3 linked regions of the Starkeya sp. ORNL1 genome follow. The protein of the gene in region 2 interacts with the protein of the main gene of each other region in a pairwise test. Links are inferred from orthologs where the notes say so. Each region holds a gene or a part of one and is shown on either strand. Other genes may lie near its edges.

Region 1 (6,057 bases), 3.1 Mb from region 2 along the record:
CCGGCCGATCGAGAAGGGCGGAGGCATCCGGCTGGAATGGAAGGAGACCGGCGGCCCGCCGGTTGCCAAGCCCGAAGGCCGCGGCTTCGGCTCGCTCGTCATCGAGCGGAATCTCTCGCGCGCCCTCGATGGCGAGGTCAGCCTCGAATTCGCGCCCGACGGACTGGTCTGCCGCGTCACCGTGCCCGAGCAGCACCTCTCGCCTGGTCGCTGATCCTCACGCCGCCGGGGCCTGTTCCGCAAAAGTTGAACGACTTTTGCAACGAGAACCCGCTCAAGCCGTGGATATCCCGGAACCGCGTAAATATTTGTGCGTTGTTGCCGGTGCGCCGTGCAACTGGCGCACCCGAATCTTTTTGACGCTCGCGGATCTGCGGCGGCGCGGTGTATTGCGCCGGGCTTCGTAGTGCGTGCCGTGGGCATGAGCCGACCTCGACGAGGGCACGATCATGCTTCGCCTTCCGAACACCCGCTTCGCTTCCGGCGTCCTCACCGGCCTCGTCATCGCTTTGCCGCTCGCGCTCTCCGGGAGCTGGGTCAGCGCGATCGCGGCGTCCCGGCTTGCGGGCGCGCAGACGCAGGCTGCCGTGCACGCGAGCCCGGCAGACAGTTCATCGGCGACAATGGTGAACCGTACGGCAAAGACCTCCCGCCTGCCGGTTCCGGTCGCGTTCAGCGGCCAGCAGCCGGCGTCGGTGCGCACGGTTTCCGATACGGCGACGTCGGTCGTCATCAAGGGCGAGCGGGAAAAGGCGCGGACGCGCAGCAACGGCCCGACACCGCGCGGGTGCCTGTCTGCCGTAGGCGGCCTGAATTCCAGCATCGCCACTGAAGAAATGACAGTGTGCGTCGCCGATATTTCGACGATCAATTGATTATCGTCTTGATTTATTCTCGATGCCGGCGCGCATCTCATATTTGACTTGCTTATGTTCCCTTGCGGCATTTTTATCCATAAGCATCCATTTCTAGAACATATACTGGGGAACCAAATCTTCTATCGGGCGATTGTCGAAGCAGACGGCCATATGGCCGCGACGCTATCGACATTTGACTGGGAGATTTGTGATGACGAACAAGCTGGCTACCTTGACCGCCCTTGCCGCCCTGGCTCTCAGCCCCGCCGTGGCGCTGGCGCAGAGCCCGACAGCACCCGACACTACGCCGCCGGCTGCGACCGATCCGGTCACGCCCCCGTTGACTCCGGCGCCGGCCGAGAAAATGGCGACGCCGCCGGCGACCACCACCATCGCCCCGAACACCCCCAGATTCGTTGATGCGCAGGCCGGCGGGCAGATGCTCAGCTCCGACCTGATCGGCACCGACGTGGTGACCGCAAACGACGAGAAGCTCGGCGATATCAGCGACATCCTGTTCGAGAAGGATGGCAAGGCGGTCGCCGCGGTGATCGATGTCGGCGGCTTCCTCGGCATCGGCGCCAAAGCGGTGGCGATATCCTTCGATTCGCTGACCATGGCGCCGACCGACAGCGGCCAGAAGCTCGTCGTCGCCATGACCAAGGAAGAGCTGAACACCGCGCCGCAGTTCAAGACGATGGCGGAAGCCCGCTCGGCGAGCGGCGCGCCGTCGCAGTAGTATCCGCCCGACACGTTTGATCTGGAACGACATGCCCGGCCTCGTGCCGGGCATGTTTTTCGTGCCGGGACCCCGCCGCTCTCCCGCGCCGCACGATGACGCGAGCGGCCCGATCGGATAAAGCGGAGGACTAATCAGCCGGGCCGCCCCATGAACGAAATCCGCCGTCGCCGCCGCTCCGATTTCCACTTCAAGGACATGTTCGACATCGAGGCCATGCGGGCTGAACTCACCGCGCTGGCGACATCGGTGCTCGCCCACACCAAGGCAGGCCGCGAAACCGAACTGCGCGCCGCAGTCGCCAAGCGGCTGAAGCGGGCTTATGCGGAAGGCCATGCCACGGCCGAGCTGTGGCTGACGCTGGACGGCTCCGGCCGGCGCTGCGCCGAGCGGCTGTCCCGCCTGCAGGACGAGATCATCCGCCTGGTCTATGAGCTGGTGGTGCGCTTCCTCTATCCCTCGGATAATCCTTCGACCTCCGAGCGCATGGCGATCGTCGCGGTCGGCGGCTATGGGCGCGGGCTGATGGCGCCGGGCTCCGACACCGACATATTGTTCCTGCTGCCCTACAAGCAGACCGCCTGGGGCGAGAGCGTCGCCGAGGCGATGCTCTATGTGCTGTGGGACATGGGACTGAAGGTCGGCCACGCCACCCGCTCGGTCGACGAATGCATCCGCCAGGCGCGCGGCGACATGACGATCCGCACCGGGCTCCTGGAAGCGCGCTTCCTGCTCGGCGAAAAGGCGCTGTTCGACCAGCTGGCGCAGCGCTTCGACCGCGACGTTGTGGAAGGCACCGCGGTGGAGTTCGTCGCCGCCAAGCTCGCCGAGCGCGAGGAGCGGCTGAAGCGCGCCGGCCAGTCGCGCTATCTGGTCGAGCCGAACGTCAAGGACGGCAAGGGCGGCTTGCGCGACCTGCACACGCTGTTCTGGATCGCCAAATATGTCTACCGCGTCCACGAGACGAAGGAACTGGTCGCCAAGGGCATGTTCACCGACGAGGAGGCGGCGATCTTCCGCCGCTGCGAGGATTTCCTCTGGTCGGTGCGCTGCCATCTGCACTTCCTAGCCGGCAAGCCCGAGGAGCGGCTGTCCTTCGACCTGCAGCGCGAGATGGCGGAGCGGCTCGGTTATACCGAGCATCCCGGCCTGAAGGACGTGGAACGCTTCATGAAGCACTATTTCCTCGTCGCCAAGGATGTCGGCGATCTCACCGCCATCGTCTCCGCGGCGCTCGAGGAACGCCACGACAAGCCGGTGCCGCGGCTGAACCGCATGATCGCGCGGCTGAAGCGTTCGCCGCGGCGCGCGCTGAAGGAGACCAACGACCTCATCGTCGACAATGACCGCATCAATGTCGCCGATGCCAGCGCCTTCGGTCGCGATCCGATCAATCTGATCCGCATATTCCACCTCGCCGACCGGCACGGCCTTGCCTTCCACCCCGACGCGATGCGCCTCGCTACCCGTTCGCTCAAGCTGATCGACCAGCGGGTGCGCGAGGATGCCGAGGCGAACCGGCTGTTCGTCGACATACTCTGCTCGAAGCGCGAACCGGAGATCGTGCTGCGGCGCATGAACGAGACCGGCGTGCTCGGCCGCTTCGTGCCCGAGTTCGGCCGTGTCGTCGCGATGATGCAGTTCAACATGTACCACTCGTACACGGTGGACGAGCATCTGATCCGCTCGATCGGCGTGCTCTCCGAGATCGAGCGTGGCGACCGCCCCGAATATGGCATCGCCAATGAGCTGATGGCGCAGATCAAGAACCGCCAATTGCTCTACGTCGCGACCTTCCTGCACGACATCGCCAAGGGCCGGCCGGAGGACCACTCGACCGCCGGCGCCAAGGTGGCGCGGCGGCTCGGCCCGCGCTTCGGCCTCAATGCCGCCGACATCGACACCGTGGCCTGGCTGATCGAGCATCATCTGACCATGTCGACCATCGCGCAGTCGCGCGACCTCTCCGACCGCAAGACCATCGAGAATTTCGGCGCCGTGGTGCAAAACCTGGAGCGGATGAAGCTCTTGCTGATCCTCACCACCGCCGATATCCGCGCGGTCGGCCCGGGAGTGTGGAACAACTGGAAGTCCCAGCTGCTGCGCACGCTCTATTACGAGACCGAGCCGGTGGTCACCGGAGGGTTCTCCGAGACCGACCGCGCCCGCCGCGTCGCCCGCGCCCAGGCCGAGTTCCGCGCCGCGGTGCCGGACTGGAGCCCGGACGAGGTCGAGCGCTACATGGCGCGGCACTACCCGGCCTATTGGCTGCGCGCCGACCTCGACCACAAGCTCGCCCATGCCCGCTTCGTCACCGAGGCGGAAACGGCCGGCCGTGCGCTCGCCACCGCGACCAATATCGACGCCCAGCGCGGCATCACCGAGCTCACCGTGCTGGCGCCGGATCATCCCAAGCTGCTGGCGGTGATCGCCGGGGCCTGCGCGGCGGCCGGGGCCAACATCGTCGACGCGCAGATCAGCACGACCACCGACGGCCGCGCGCTCGACACCATCGCGCTGACCCGCGCCTTCGAGCAGGATTCCGACGAGATCCGCCGCGCCGAGCGCATCTCCGCCTCGATCGAGAAGTCGCTCTCCGGCGAAATCAGCCTGCCGGAAGTGGTGGCGAAGAAGATGCCGAAGCGCCCACGTGCCTTCACCGTCGAACCGGAAGTGACGCTGAACAATTCCTGGTCGAACCGCCACACCGTGGTCGAGGTGTCCGGGCTCGATCGGCCGGGCCTGCTCTATGGGCTGACGCAGACGCTGTCACGGCTCAATCTCAACATCGCCTCGGCGCATGTCGCGACCTTCGGCGAGCGCGCGGTCGACGTGTTCTACGTCACCGACCTGATGGGCGCGAAGATCATCGGCGCGGCGCGCCACTCCGCGATACGCCGCGCGCTGCTCCAGGTGCTCGACGCCGATGACGACACCGAGGCCGCCCGGGCGAGCTGACCGAGAGTGGACGCCGGCCTGACGCAGCGTCCGCAAAATCCCGCCATTAACCCGCCCTTTAAACGGTCCGATTTAGGGTTCGTTTACCGCCGGTGGCGTGAGGGAAGCGGGATAGATGAGACGGCGCAAGGGCGAGGGTCGGCGCGAGCCGGTATTGAGCGCGCCCGGCGCCATCGTCGATCTGCGGCTCGGCCCTGACGATCGGCCAGCGGTGATCCGCGGCCCGGACACGCGATCCTCGCCGCGGGCGCCCCGTGACAGCGAACCGAGGATCGAGGCCATTCCCGCCCGCTCTGCCCCTGCCCGTCGTGAAGCCCCGCGCGCGCAGCCGCACCGCACCGCGCCGCAAGCGGGGCTGGAGGCGGCTGTTCTATTGGGTCTTCGTGCTCGGCCTGTGGGGCGTGATCGGCCTGACCGGCCTCGTCGCCTATGAGGCGAGCCAGCTGCCCGCCATCCAGAACCTCGCCATCCCCGAGCGCCCGCCGACCGTCATCATCCAGGCCCAGGACGGCAAGACCATCGCTGCGCGCGGCGACATGCGCGGCGCCGCGGTGCCGCTGCGGGCGCTCCCGCCTTATCTGCCGCAAGCCTTCATCGCCATCGAGGACCGGCGCTTCTACAGCCATTTCGGCATCGACCTGCTCGGCCTCGCCCGCGCCGTGGTGGTGAACCTCACCTCCGGCCGGCTACGCGAGGGCGGCTCGACGCTGACCCAGCAGCTCGCCAAGAACCTGTTCCTGACCCAGGAGCGCACCCTCTCCCGCAAGATCCAGGAAGTGATCCTGGCGCTGTGGCTGGAGGCCAAATATTCGAAGAACGAGATCGTCGAGCTCTATGTGAACCGCGTCTATTTCGGTGCCGGCGCCTATGGCGTCGAGGCCGCGGCGCAGCGCTATTTCGGCAAGTCGGCGCGGCAGGTGACGCTCTCGGAAGCCGCCATGCTGGCCGGCCTCGTCAAATCGCCCTCCGCGCTTGCCCCGACGCGCAACCTGAAAGGCGCGCAGGAGCGCGCCGAGCTGGTGATCGCAGCGATGCAGGATGCCGGCTTCATCACGCCGGCCATGGCGGCGACGGCGACCGCACGCCCGGCGGTGCTGGCGAAGAACCAGAGCCAGGAGCCCGCCGCCTATGCCGCCGACTGGATCATGGAGCAGCTCGAGCCGCTGATCGGCACCATCGAGCACGACGTCATCGTGCAGACCAGCCTCGACAGCAATATGCAGGCGGCCGCCGAGAAGGCGCTGACTGACTCGCTCAATCGCAATGGCGCGCGCTACGGCGTCGAGCAGGGCGCGATCGTGCTGATGGACACCGACGGCGCGGTGAAGGCGCTGGTCGGTGGCAAATCCTATGAGGACAGCCAGTATAATCGCGCCGTCAGCGCCCGGCGCCAGCCCGGCTCCGCGTTCAAGCCGTTCGTGTACCTCACCGCGCTGGAGCGGGGCCTCACACCCGACAGCGTGCGCGAGGACGCGCCGATCAAGTTGAAGGGCTGGAAGCCGG
Region 2 (5,723 bases):
TCGGCGGCGCCGGTCTTCGCCGAATAGGGCCGGTTGGCGTCGGCGATCCGGGAGACCGCCTCGTCGACCTCGGCGTCGGTCACCGCGAGCACCGGCTTCTCGAGAGCGATCGACTTGAAGTCGCCGAGCGTGATCGCCGGCAGCACTTCGATATTGATGGTGTAGGAGAGGTCGGCCTTGCCGTCGATGACGTCCTTGACCGCATTCTCGTCCTGCGGCAGCTCGACCTTGGGCTGCATGGCGAGCTTGAAGCCGCGCTCCTCGACGATCTGGCCATTGGCCTCGTTGACCGCCTGGTCGATCACCTCGGCGAGCACCGACTTGCCATAGAGCCGCTTCAGGTGCGCCACCGGCACCTTGCCGGGCCGGAAGCCGTTGATGCGCACGCGGTCCTTCATCTCGGCCAGCCGGGCGTTGGCCTTGGCGTCGAGTTCGGCGGCGGGAAGCACCACGCGGAATTCGCGCTTCAGCCCATCGGCGGAGAGTTCGGTGACCTGCATCGGTATCGGCCTTCGTCTTGTCGCCGTGCGGCGGCTTTATTGTCGGTCGGGAATCGGCGGCTTACACCTGATTCCCGGGGATTGCGTCGTTCAAGCGGGAGGCAACCGTGCGCTGGAGTTCTGGTGCGGGCGGAGGGGCTCGAACCCCCACGACTTTCGTCACGGGAACCTAAATCCCGCGCGTCTACCAGTTCCGCCACGCCCGCGAACGCACCTTTTTGCCGAGGAAACTCCTCGAACCATAGGCGCGCGCACTCATTCCGGGTGCCGCCAGCCGGGTGCGGGCTTATAGCACGGCCTTGCCGCAGCGCCAGTGGAAAGTGAGCCGTCGCCCGAGGGGTTGGGGAGAACCGCTTGCCTCCGCTAACCACACCGCAAGCCCCGCCTTGCGCCCGCCATTCTCGCGCCGGAAAATCCCTGCCGTGACAATGCGTATGGACGATTTCCACCACACCACCCGCCGCAGCCTGATCATGGCCGCCGGCCGCAGCCTCGGTGCGTCGCTCATCATCGGTGCGCTGCCGAAGCCACCTGCCCTCGCGCAGGACGCGTCGGCGGCTCTCGCCGCCCAGCTCGGCGAGGCCCATCTGCTCGGCCCCGCCGCGCCGGCAACGCCGCTTTTTACGTATGGCGGCTCCCTCCCCGGCCCGACCTTGCGGCAGAAGCTCGGCGACGATTTCGGCTTCCAGTTCCAGAACCGGCTCAGCGAGCCGACCGCCTTGAGCTTCGGCGGCTATCCGGTGCCGGCCAACATGCTCGGCGTGCCTGGGCTTTCCGGTCAAGCGGTGGCGCCGGGCGCCAATACCGATATCCGCTTCCCGCTGACCGAGGCCGGCACCTATCTCTATGCGCCGTTCGATGCCGGCCAGGCTGCGCGCGGGCTCGCCGGCGCGCTGGTGGTGGAAGACGCTACGCCGCCGGAGGCCGATCGCGATCTCGTCCTGGTGATCCAGGATTGGCGGCTCGCTCCGGACCAGCGCATCCATCTCACCGTCAATGGCTCGCCCGCCGCGAAGCTGGCCGCCCGCGCCGGCGAGCGGGTACGCCTGCGCATCGTCAATGCTACGCGCGGGCTGTTCCTGCCGTTGAAGCTCGATGACCATCCGTGCTGGATCATCTCCATAGACGGCCGCCCGGCCGAGCCCTTCCCGCCCTCGGAAGGCCGGCTGCTGATGGCTCCCGGCAGCCGCGTCGACGTGCTGGTCGACCTGGTGAAGCCGCCCGGCGCACAGCTCGCACTGGCGCTGGAAATGGCGGATGGCGAGGTGCCGCTGGCCGCCCTCGCCTACAGCGCTGAAGCCGCCTTGCGCACCACGCCGCTACCCGCGCCGCAGGCGCTGCCGATGGCGAACGCCGCGGCGCAGCCGAAGCTCGCCGGCGCGACCCGCCTGACCCTCGAATTCGGCGACGAGCCGGCACCGAATTTCCTGCCCGAGGCCCTGGCCAGCGTGGCAGCAGGCCGCACCTTGGTGGCGACCGTCACCAACCGCTCGGCCAGCACCGCTTCGGTGCACCTTTACGGCCATGCCGCCCGGCTGCTCGACACACTGGACGATGGCTGGAAGCCCTGGTGGCACGACACGGTCGGCGTCGCCTCCGGCAAGACCATCCGCCTCGCCTTCATTGCCCGCGCGCCCGGACGCTGGCCGCTGGTCGCCCGCCGCGGCGGCGACGGGGTTCCGCTGGCGCTCGGCTGGTTCGAGACCACGGGCCAGGCGACGCCGGGCCAAGCCATATCGGGCCAGTCGACGCCCGCGGATGCGGCGCCGGCGGATCAGCCGGCAATCCCCATGCCGCCAAAGAAGCCGCGATAGACCGGCCGCAAGGCCGCGATCAGATCGTCCGCCACCAGGCCGGGGCCGGCTTCGCGCGCCGCCTCGCCATGCAGCCACACCGCCGCGCACGCCGCCTCGAAGGCCGGCATGCCCTGCCCGAGCAGCCCGCCGCATATGCCGGAGAGCACGTCGCCGGCTCCGGCGGTGGCAAGCCAGGGCGGCGCGTTTGAAGAGATCGCAGCACGCCCGTCCGGCGCCGCAATCACCGTATCCGGCCCCTTCAGCACAATCACCGCGCCGAGCAGTGCCGCAGCCGCGCGGGCGCGCTCCATCTTGGAGGAGTTCTCCATGATGTCCTTGTGGCCGGAGAACAGCCGCGCGAACTCGCCCTCATGCGGCGTCGCGATCGCCGCCGGCGAGCCGGCAAGCCGCGCGGCCAGCGCTTCCGGCTCGCCGGCGAAGGAGGACAGCGCATCGGCATCGACCACCAGCCGGCGGCCCGCGGCCACGGCCAGCTTGTCGCGCGTTGCCGGCCCGAGCCCGGCCCCCGGCCCGATGATGATGGTGGAGAGTCGCTTGTCGGCGAGCAGATCCGCCAGCGCCGCCGCATCGTCCACCGGCCGCACCATCACTGCCGAGAGATTCGCCGCGTGGATGGCGAGCGCATTCGCCGGGCAGGCAACGGTGACCAGCCCTGCCCCGGCGCGCAGCGCGCTCGCCGCCGCCAGCCGGCTGGCCCCGGTGGCGTAAGCCGGCCCGCTCACCGTCACCACATGGCCGCGGTCATATTTATGCCCGTCGATGCGCGGGATCGGAAAATGCGCCTGCCACAGCGCCGGCACGTTGGAGAAGGCGCGCGGCGCGATCTCGCCGAGCACGCCATCGGCGATGCCGATATCGGCAAGCCGCACCTTGCCGCAGTGGACCCGCCCCGGCAGCAGCAGATGGCCGGGCTTCAGGCGGAAGAAGCTGACGGTCTCGTCCGCGCGCACCGCGGCGCCGCGCACCACACCACTCGCCCCGTCTATACCGGACGGCAGGTCGACCGCGATGACCGGCCTGCCCGCCTCATTGATCGCCTCCACCGCGCTGCGCGCCGCGCCGTCGAGATCGCGGGCGAGGCCGGCGCCGAACAGCGCGTCGATGACGAGGTCGCAGGCCGCGAGATCGAGCGCCTCCACCGGGAGCGCGTCGCCGCGCCACAGCCCGGCCATGGCCGCCGCGTCACCGTGCAGGGCATCGCGCGGACCGAGCAGGCCGAGGGCTACCTTGTAGCCGCGCTGCGCCAGCACCCGCGCCGCGACGAAGCCGTCGCCGCCATTATTGCCGGGCCCGCACAGGATCGCGATGCGGGTGCCGAGCGGGCGCCGTGCCGCGGCGTCCGCCACCGCGATGCCGGCGCGCTCCATCAGCGTGGTGCCCGGCGTCCCGGCCGCGATGGTCAGGGCGTCGGCCCGGCTCATTTCCTGCGGCGTCAGCAGTTCCAAGGCGCTCTCCAAAGTCTCATTTCCGGCCGACATGGCCGCGTCGCGTGCGTCTGCCTATTTTCCACGCGCTCATTGCCAATGCCGGGCGATATCGATTGCCTACTTATTAAACAATCCGCCTATTTTATTGGCATTCAAGGTTTAAGGTCGTTAGCCGGCACCTGTCTGATGCGATAAGCGGTTTGATTCCACGTCGTTTTTCGTTGCGGACTGGCTTGGCATGGGTTCTGCTTCAACGCGGCCCGGTTCGACCGGGCGTGGCGGAACGTCGAGTCGAGGGAGATGTGAGGAAATGAAGAAGATCGAGGCCATCATCAAACCCTTCAAGCTCGACGAGGTGAAGGAGGCACTGCAGGAGGTCGGACTGCAGGGTATCACTGTCACCGAAGCCAAGGGTTTCGGGCGCCAGAAGGGACATACCGAACTGTACCGCGGCGCGGAATACGTCGTGGATTTCCTGCCTAAGGTGAAGATCGAGGTCGTGGTCGGCGACGATACCGTCGAGACCGCCGTCGACGCCATCCGGCGCGCCGCCCAGACCGGGCGCATCGGCGACGGCAAGATCTTCATTTCGAACATCGAGGAAGCAATCCGCATTCGCACCGGGGAATCCGGGCTGGACGCCATCTGAGTGTAGCGGTCGGGGCCTTCCAACGGACCCCGGCCGGGATTATACGCTCAGCCACTGCGGTCATAAGAAAGGTACGATACCTATGACGACGGCCAAGGACGTAATGAAGCTGATCAAGGATCAGGACGTCAAATACGTCGACCTGCGCTTCACCGACCCCCGCGGCAAGTGGCAACACGTCACCTTCGACATCACGATGGTCGATGACGACTTCTTCGCCGAAGGCCAGGCCTTCGACGGCTCGTCGATCGCGGGCTGGAAGGCGATCAACGAGTCCGACATGCACCTGCAGCCGGACCTGGAGTCGGCGTGCATCGACCCGTTCTTCTCCGAGACCACGCTCTCGGTCGTCTGCGACATTCTCGAGCCCACCACCGGTGAGCCCTATAATCGCGACCCGCGCGGCATCGCCAAGAAGGCGATGGCCTATCTGCAGTCCACCGGCATCGGCGACACCGTCTATTTCGGCCCGGAAGCCGAGTTCTTCATCTTCGACGACGTCCGCTTCAAGGTCGACCCGTACAATACCGGCTTCAAGCTCGACTCCATCGAGCTGCCGAGCAATTTCGACACCGAGTATGAAGGCGGCAATCTCGGCCACCGCGTGAAGACCAAGGGCGGCTACTTCCCGGTCCCGCCGGTCGACAGCGCGCAGGACATGCGCGGCGAGATGCTCGCTTCCATGGCCAAGATGGGCGCCAGGGTCGAGAAGCACCACCATGAGGTGGCGTCCGCCCAGCACGAGCTCGGCCTGAAGTTCGGCCCGCTCGTCACCATGGCCGACCACCTGCAGATCTATAAGTACTGCATCCATCAGGTGGCCAACATCTATGGCAAGTCGGCGACCTTCATGCCGAAGCCGGTCTATGGCGACAACGGCTCGGGCATGCATGTGCACCAGTCGATCTGGAAGGGCGGCAAGCCGCTGTTTGCCGGCAACAAGTACGCCGACCTCAGCCAGGAATGCCTGTGGTACATTGGCGGCATCATCAAGCATGCCAAGTCGCTGAACGCCTTCACCAACCCGCTGACCAACTCCTACAAGCGTCTGGTCCCGGGCTATGAGGCGCCGGTGCTGCTCGCCTATTCGGCGCGCAACCGCTCGGCCTCGTGCCGCATCCCTTACACCACCTCGCCGAAGGCCAAGCGCGTCGAGGTCCGCTTTCCCGATCCGGGCGCGAACCCCTATCTCGCTTTCTCGGCGCTGTTCATGGCCGGCATTGACGGCATCCTGAACAAGATCGATCCGGGTCCGGCCATGGACAAGGATCTCTACGATCTGCCGCCGAAGGAGCTGAAGAAGATCCCGACGGTGTGCGGCTCGCTGCGC
Region 3 (5,726 bases), 260 kb from region 2 along the record:
GCCCAGCCGTTCGCTTGTTGTCGCCTTGACGCTGACGCGGGCGAGGGGGATTTCGGCGATCTCCGCGATCTTCGTACGCATCGCCTCGCGATGGGGCCCGACCTTCGGCGCCTCGCAGATGACCGTGGCGTCGAGATGGGCGATGCGCCCGCCCGCAGCCCGCACCAGCGACGCCGCATGGGCCAGGAACCGGTCCGAGGAAGCGCCCTTCCATTCCGGATCGGAGGGCGGGAAATGATGGCCGATATCGGCGGCGCCAATGGTGCCGAGCAGCGCATCGGTGAGCGCATGGAGCACCACGTCGGCATCGGAATGTCCCGACAGTCCAAAGCCATGCGGAATGGCGATGCCGCCCAGCATGACATGGTCGCCCTCGCCGAAGGCGTGGACATCGAAGCCGGTCGCGGTGCGGATATCGGCGAGGGCGAGAGCCGCCTCGCGCTCGGCGCGCACGAAATCCTCTGCGGTCGTCAGCTTCACGTTCGACACCTCGCCCGGAAAGGTCGCGACCCTGTGCCCCGCAGCCTCCGCCACCGCCGCGTCGTCGGTGAGATGGTCGATGCCGGCTGCGGCGCGATGGGCCTCGAGAATGAGATCATAGCGAAAGGATTGTGGCGTCTGTACCGTGCGGAGTTGTGCACGATCCGGGCCCGACGCGGAGAAACCGTCGCGATCGACGATCTTCACCGTGTCGGTCAGCGCCAGCGCCGGCACTGCTGCGCCGTGTTCGGCTGCCGCCGCGACGGCGCGGGCGATGAGTTCGTCCGAGGCGAAGGGCCGGGCGGCGTCATGGATCAGCACCAGATCCGGCGGATCGGCGGCAAGGGCCTCCAGCCCGGCACGAACCGAGGCCTGCCGCGTTGCTCCGCCGGTCACCGGCGCGGCGATTCGCGCGATTCCGGCCATTGCCGTGGCGCAGGGGACAGCATCGTCGGCGTGGATGACCGGCAGCACATAGCGGATGGCGGGATTGCCGGCAAAGCGCGCCAGCGTGCGGCGCAGCACCATCTCGCCGCCAATGGTACGGAATTGCTTGGGCGGGCCTTCGCCAGCCCGCTGCCCGCGCCCCGCCGCCACTACGATCACGTCCGTCCGCATGCCTTGCTGCCTCAAAGCGCTGTTCGTTCCTGCATAGGCAAGTGCTTGCCTGCATCAGCAAGCGCTTGCCCGCATCAGCGGGTGCTTGCCGTGCGCGTCGGTTTAGCGCAAAAGCGGGTCTGGTATGCAACTTTTGCCTTTGCCTCATCAGGAGGCTTGCTGCCGCGAGGATGCTGGCTATTATGTAGGCATCCGGGCTCTGGCCCATTTGTTGTGCATCGTGTGATTAGCGCTTGATCCCTGCCGCTTCCGACAATTCCCGCATGAAGATCGGTTCGCTCGCGATTCCGAATGCGGTGTTCCTCGCGCCCATGGCCGGGATCACCGATGCCCCGTTCCGGCGCATGGCGCTGCGCTACGGCGCCGGCCTCGTGGTGTCGGAGATGGTCGCGTCCGACGCACTCGCCATGGGACATGCCGAGACCGTGCTGCGCACCGAAGGCAGCGGGCTCGCCATCCATGCGGTGCAGCTCGCCGGCAATCGCCCGCAGCTGATGGCCGAGGCCGCCCGCATCGCCGAAGGGGCAGGGGCGGCGCTGATCGACATCAATATGGGCTGCCCGGCCAAGCGCGTGACCACCGGCCTTGCCGGTTCGGCGCTGCTGCGCGATCTCGATCTGGCGACCGAGATCATCGAATCGGTGGTCGGCGCCACCAGCCTGCCGGTGACGCTGAAGACCCGGCTCGGCTGGGATGACGCGGCCCTGGTAGCGCCCGAGCTTGCCCGCCGCGCCGAGGCGATCGGGGTCAGGCTCATCACAATCCATGGCCGCACCCGCTGCCAATTCTATACCGGCTGCGCCGACTGGAGCGCGATTGGCCAGGTGAAACATGCGGTTGGCATTCCGGTGATGGCGAATGGCGATCTCACCACCTTCGCCGACGCGCGCGCCATGCTCGATGCCTCCGGCGCCGACGGCGTGATGATCGGCCGTGGTGCGCAGGGCCGGCCATGGTTCCCTGGGCAGGTCGCCGCGCTGCTCGGCACCGGCCGCGCCTTCGCCGACCCCGCCATGGAAGAACAGCGCGACGTGCTGCTGGAGCTCTATGAGGGCTGGCTCGGCCATTATGGCCGCGAACTCGGCTGCCGCACCGCGCGCAAGCACATCGGCTGGGCGTTGGAAGCCGCCGCCGCGAGCGCCGGCCGCGACGCCGAATTCGTCAAGCACTGGCGCGCCGCCCTGTTGCGGCTGGACCAGCCACGACACGTAGAGGCGGGCATCCGCGCCGCCTTCGACGACCTGAATTGGAGAGCCGCGGCATGAAGTCTCAGCCAACGGGACGTCTCGCCCAGGCGGCCGGCACAGTGATGTCCGACGCCGCCATGAATGCCCTGCCGCACCCGGTGGTGACGGTGAATGCCGACGACCGCATCGTCGATGCCAATGTTGCCGCCGAGGGCTTCTTCGAAGGCAGCCTCGCCGTGCTGGCGCGGCATCGGCTGCACGAATTCGTGCCGTTCGGCAGCCCGCTGCTGTCACTGATCGAGCAGGTGCGCGGGCGCGGCGCTGCGGTGAATGAATATCGCGTCGATCTCGGCACGCCGCGCAATGGCGGCGAGCGCATCGTCGACATCCATGTCGCGCCGCTCTCCGAATATCCCGGCCATGTGGTGGTGATGCTCCAGGAGCGCACCATCGCCGACAAGATGGACCGTCAGCTCACTCATCGCGGCGCGGCGCGCTCGGTCACCGCGCTCGCCTCCATGCTTGCGCACGAGATCAAGAACCCGCTGTCCGGCATTCGTGGCGCGGCGCAGCTGCTGGAGCTGAACGCCAGCGACGACGACCGCTCGCTGACCCGGCTCATCACCGACGAGGCCGACCGCATCGTGAAGCTGGTCGATCGCATGGAGGTGTTCTCCGACGAGCGCCCGATCGAGCGCGAGCCGGTCAATATCCACGCCGTGCTCGAGCATGTGCGCACGCTGGCCTCCTCAGGCTTCGCCCGGCACGTCCGCTTCGTCGAGGAGTACGACCCCTCGCTGCCGCCGGTGCTGGCGAATCGCGACCAATTGGTCCAGGTATTCCTGAATTTGGTGAAGAACGCCGCCGAAGCCATTGGAGATACTTCGGATGGCGAGATCCTGCTGACCACCGCCTTCCGTCCCGGCGTGCGGCTCACCGTGCCCGGCACCACGACGCGGGTCAGCCTGCCGCTGGAATTCTGCGTGCGCGACAACGGCCCCGGCGTGCCGGAAGACCTGATGCCGCATCTGTTCGACCCGTTCGTGACCACCAAGCCGACCGGCACCGGCCTCGGCCTAGCATTGGTCGCCAAGATCGTCGGCGACCATGGCGGCATCATCGAGTGCGACAGCCAGCCCCGCCGGACTACCTTCCGAGTCCTCATGCCCATGTATCGCGGCCTTGCCGCCGCCGAGAGTTGAGAGCCGCCATGCCGACGGGAAGCATACTTGTTGCCGACGACGACGCGGCGATCCGTACCGTGCTGAACCAGGCGCTGTCCCGCGCCGGTTATGAAGTCCGTTCCTGCGGCAATGCCGCGACGCTGTGGCGCTGGGTGAGCCAGGGCGACGGCGACCTCGTCATCACCGACGTGGTGATGCCGGACGAGAACGCCTTCGACCTGCTGCCGCGCATCAAGAAGGTGCGGCCCGACCTGCCGGTCATCGTGATGAGCGCGCAGAACACCTTCATGACCGCGATCCGCGCTTCCGAGCGCGGTGCCTATGAATATCTGCCCAAGCCCTTCGACCTGAAGGAGCTGATCGCCATTGTCGGCCGCGCGCTCTCCGAGCCGAAGAAGCCGGAATCGGCGCTGAAGAACGTCGAGGACGTCGACTCCATACCGCTGGTCGGCCGCTCGCCGGCGATGCAGGACATCTACCGCGTCCTCGCCCGGCTGATGCAGACTGATCTCACCGTGATGATCGCCGGCGAGAGCGGCACCGGCAAGGAACTGGTGGCGCGCGCGCTCCACGATTACGGCAAGCGGCGCAACGGGCCGTTCGTCGCCATCAACATGGCGGCGATCCCGCGCGACCTCATCGAATCCGAGCTGTTCGGCCATGAGAAGGGGGCCTTCACCGGCGCGAATGCCCGCTCCGCCGGCCGCTTCGAGCAGGCCGAAAGCGGCACGCTGTTCCTCGACGAGATCGGCGACATGCCGATGGAGGCGCAGACCCGCCTGTTACGCGTGCTCCAGCAGGGCGAATACACCACCGTCGGCGGGCGCACCGCGATCAAGACTGACGTGCGTATCGTCGCCGCCACCAACAAGGATCTGCGCATCCTGATCCAGCAGGGCCTGTTCCGCGAGGATCTGTTCTTCCGGCTGAACGTCGTGCCGCTGCGGCTGCCGCCGCTGCGCGAGCGCACCGAGGACGTGCCGGACCTGGTGCGCCACTTCTTTCTGCAGGCCGAGCGCGAGGGCTTGCCGCGCAAGCAGATCGATGCCGCCGCGCTCGATCGGCTTAAGCGCTATCGCTGGCCCGGCAATGTGCGCGAGCTGGAGAACCTGATTCGCCGTCTGTCCGCGCTCTATCCGCAGGAGATCATCACCGCCTCAATCATCGAGGCGGAGCTGTCGACGCCGATTTCGACCGCCGCGCCGGAAGAAAGTGGCGGCGACGAGACGCTGGCCTCCTCGGTGGAGCGCCACCTCAACACTTATTTCGGCGGCTTCGGCGAGACGCTGCCACCGCCCGGGCTCTATCACCGCATCCTCAAGGACGTCGAGTATCCGTTGCTTTCCGCGGCTTTGGCGGCCACGCGCGGCAACCAGATCAAGGCGGCGGAACTGCTCGGCCTCAATCGCAACACGCTGCGCAAGAAGATCCGGGATCTCGACATCCAGATAATCCGCACCAGTCGCTAAAGCCGGTCGTCGCCGCAGGGGCGTCACGCCGGGACGGGCTGCATGCCGTCTTTGGGTTTATGTGACGGAAATCGTGGCCTTCCACGGAATAATTCCGGTGGGGGGCGACAATGTCACATTTTTGCACCAGTGTCGTCCCAGTGCATCATGTCCCGCGGGATGGTGCGAGTCCCGGGCGGCTGATGGTGGTGAATGACCGACACGAAGACGCCGGAACTCGATACACGCGACGCTCCGGATTTCGGCGGGGCGGGGTTCCGCTTTAGCCTGTGGGGCCTGGCGCCGCTCGCGGTGCTGGTGGCACTCATCACCGCTCTGGTGAGCTTCATCGTGCTGATCGGCATCACCCCGCTGGTGCCGTCGCAGGAAGTCGTCATCACCGTGCTGTGCCTCAACGGCGCAATGTCGCTGGTGCTCATCAGCATCATCGGCCGCGAGGTCTGGCGCATCGTCAAGGCGCGGCGGCGGGGCAGGGCGGCCGCCCGCCTGCATGTGCGGGTGGTGGCGTTGTTCGGCGTCGTTGCCGTGGTCCCGGCCATCCTGGTCGCGCTGCTGGCGAGCGTCACGCTCGATCGCGGCCTCGACCGCTGGTTCTCGGTGCGCACGCGCGCCATCGTCGATAATGCAGTGTCGGTAGCGCAGACCTATGTGCGCGAGCATGCCTATTCGATTCGCGGCGACGTCATGGGCATGGCGCGCGACCTGCAACGCATCCGCCCGCTCTGGGACCAGGACCGCAGCCGTTTCCGGCAGGCCATGACCGCCCAGGCGGCGGTGCGCGGCTTGCC

Evidence for each region.
Region 1: the proteins of G3545_RS02190 (region 2) and G3545_RS16705 interact in binary tests that used the Escherichia coli proteins (3 or more experiments, as listed by UniProt). The link is inferred for Starkeya sp. ORNL1 from one-to-one orthologs.
Region 3: the proteins of G3545_RS02190 (region 2) and G3545_RS03525 interact in binary tests that used the Escherichia coli proteins (3 or more experiments, as listed by UniProt). The link is inferred for Starkeya sp. ORNL1 from one-to-one orthologs.

The regions. Positions count from the first base shown.
Region 1 is NZ_CP048834.1:3,508,131-3,514,187, forward strand. The notes cover bases 1,424-4,754. They hold G3545_RS16705 ([protein-PII] uridylyltransferase), read left to right. Parts: upstream 1,424-1,746; coding sequence 1,747-4,554; downstream 4,555-4,754. Other genes in these bases: G3545_RS16700 (PRC-barrel domain-containing protein), read left to right, coding at 1,424-1,596. In the rest of the region: G3545_RS16690 (HWE histidine kinase domain-containing protein), read left to right, coding at 1-214; G3545_RS16695 (hypothetical protein), read left to right, coding at 450-875; more of G3545_RS16700, read left to right, coding at 1,069-1,423.
Region 2 is NZ_CP048834.1:457,372-463,094, reverse strand. The notes cover bases 2,727-5,723. They hold G3545_RS02190 (P-II family nitrogen regulator), read left to right. Parts: upstream 2,727-4,054; coding sequence 4,055-4,393; downstream 4,394-5,723. Other genes in these bases: glnA (type I glutamate--ammonia ligase), read left to right, coding at 4,476-5,723; G3545_RS02195 (NAD(P)H-hydrate dehydratase), read right to left, coding at 2,727-3,762. Also shown: tig (trigger factor), read right to left, coding at 1-500; G3545_RS02200 (multicopper oxidase family protein), read left to right, coding at 929-2,314; more of G3545_RS02195, read right to left, coding at 2,275-2,726. UniProt on the Escherichia coli protein: P-II indirectly controls the transcription of the glutamine synthetase gene (glnA). P-II prevents NR-II-catalyzed conversion of NR-I to NR-I-phosphate, the transcriptional activator of GlnA. When P-II is uridylylated to P-II-UMP, these events are reversed.
Region 3 is NZ_CP048834.1:721,009-726,734, reverse strand. Bases 1,424-4,423 are described here. They hold G3545_RS03525 (nitrogen regulation protein NR(II)), read left to right. Parts: upstream 1,424-2,359; coding sequence 2,360-3,487; downstream 3,488-4,423. Other genes in these bases: ntrC (nitrogen regulation protein NR(I)), read left to right, coding at 3,496-4,423; dusB (tRNA dihydrouridine synthase DusB), read left to right, coding at 1,424-2,363. Outside these bases: G3545_RS03535 (bifunctional 2-C-methyl-D-erythritol 4-phosphate cytidylyltransferase/2-C-methyl-D-erythritol 2,4-cyclodiphosphate synthase), read right to left, coding at 1-1,098; more of dusB, read left to right, coding at 1,362-1,423; more of ntrC, read left to right, coding at 4,424-4,938; G3545_RS03515 (PAS domain-containing sensor histidine kinase), read left to right, coding at 5,131-5,726.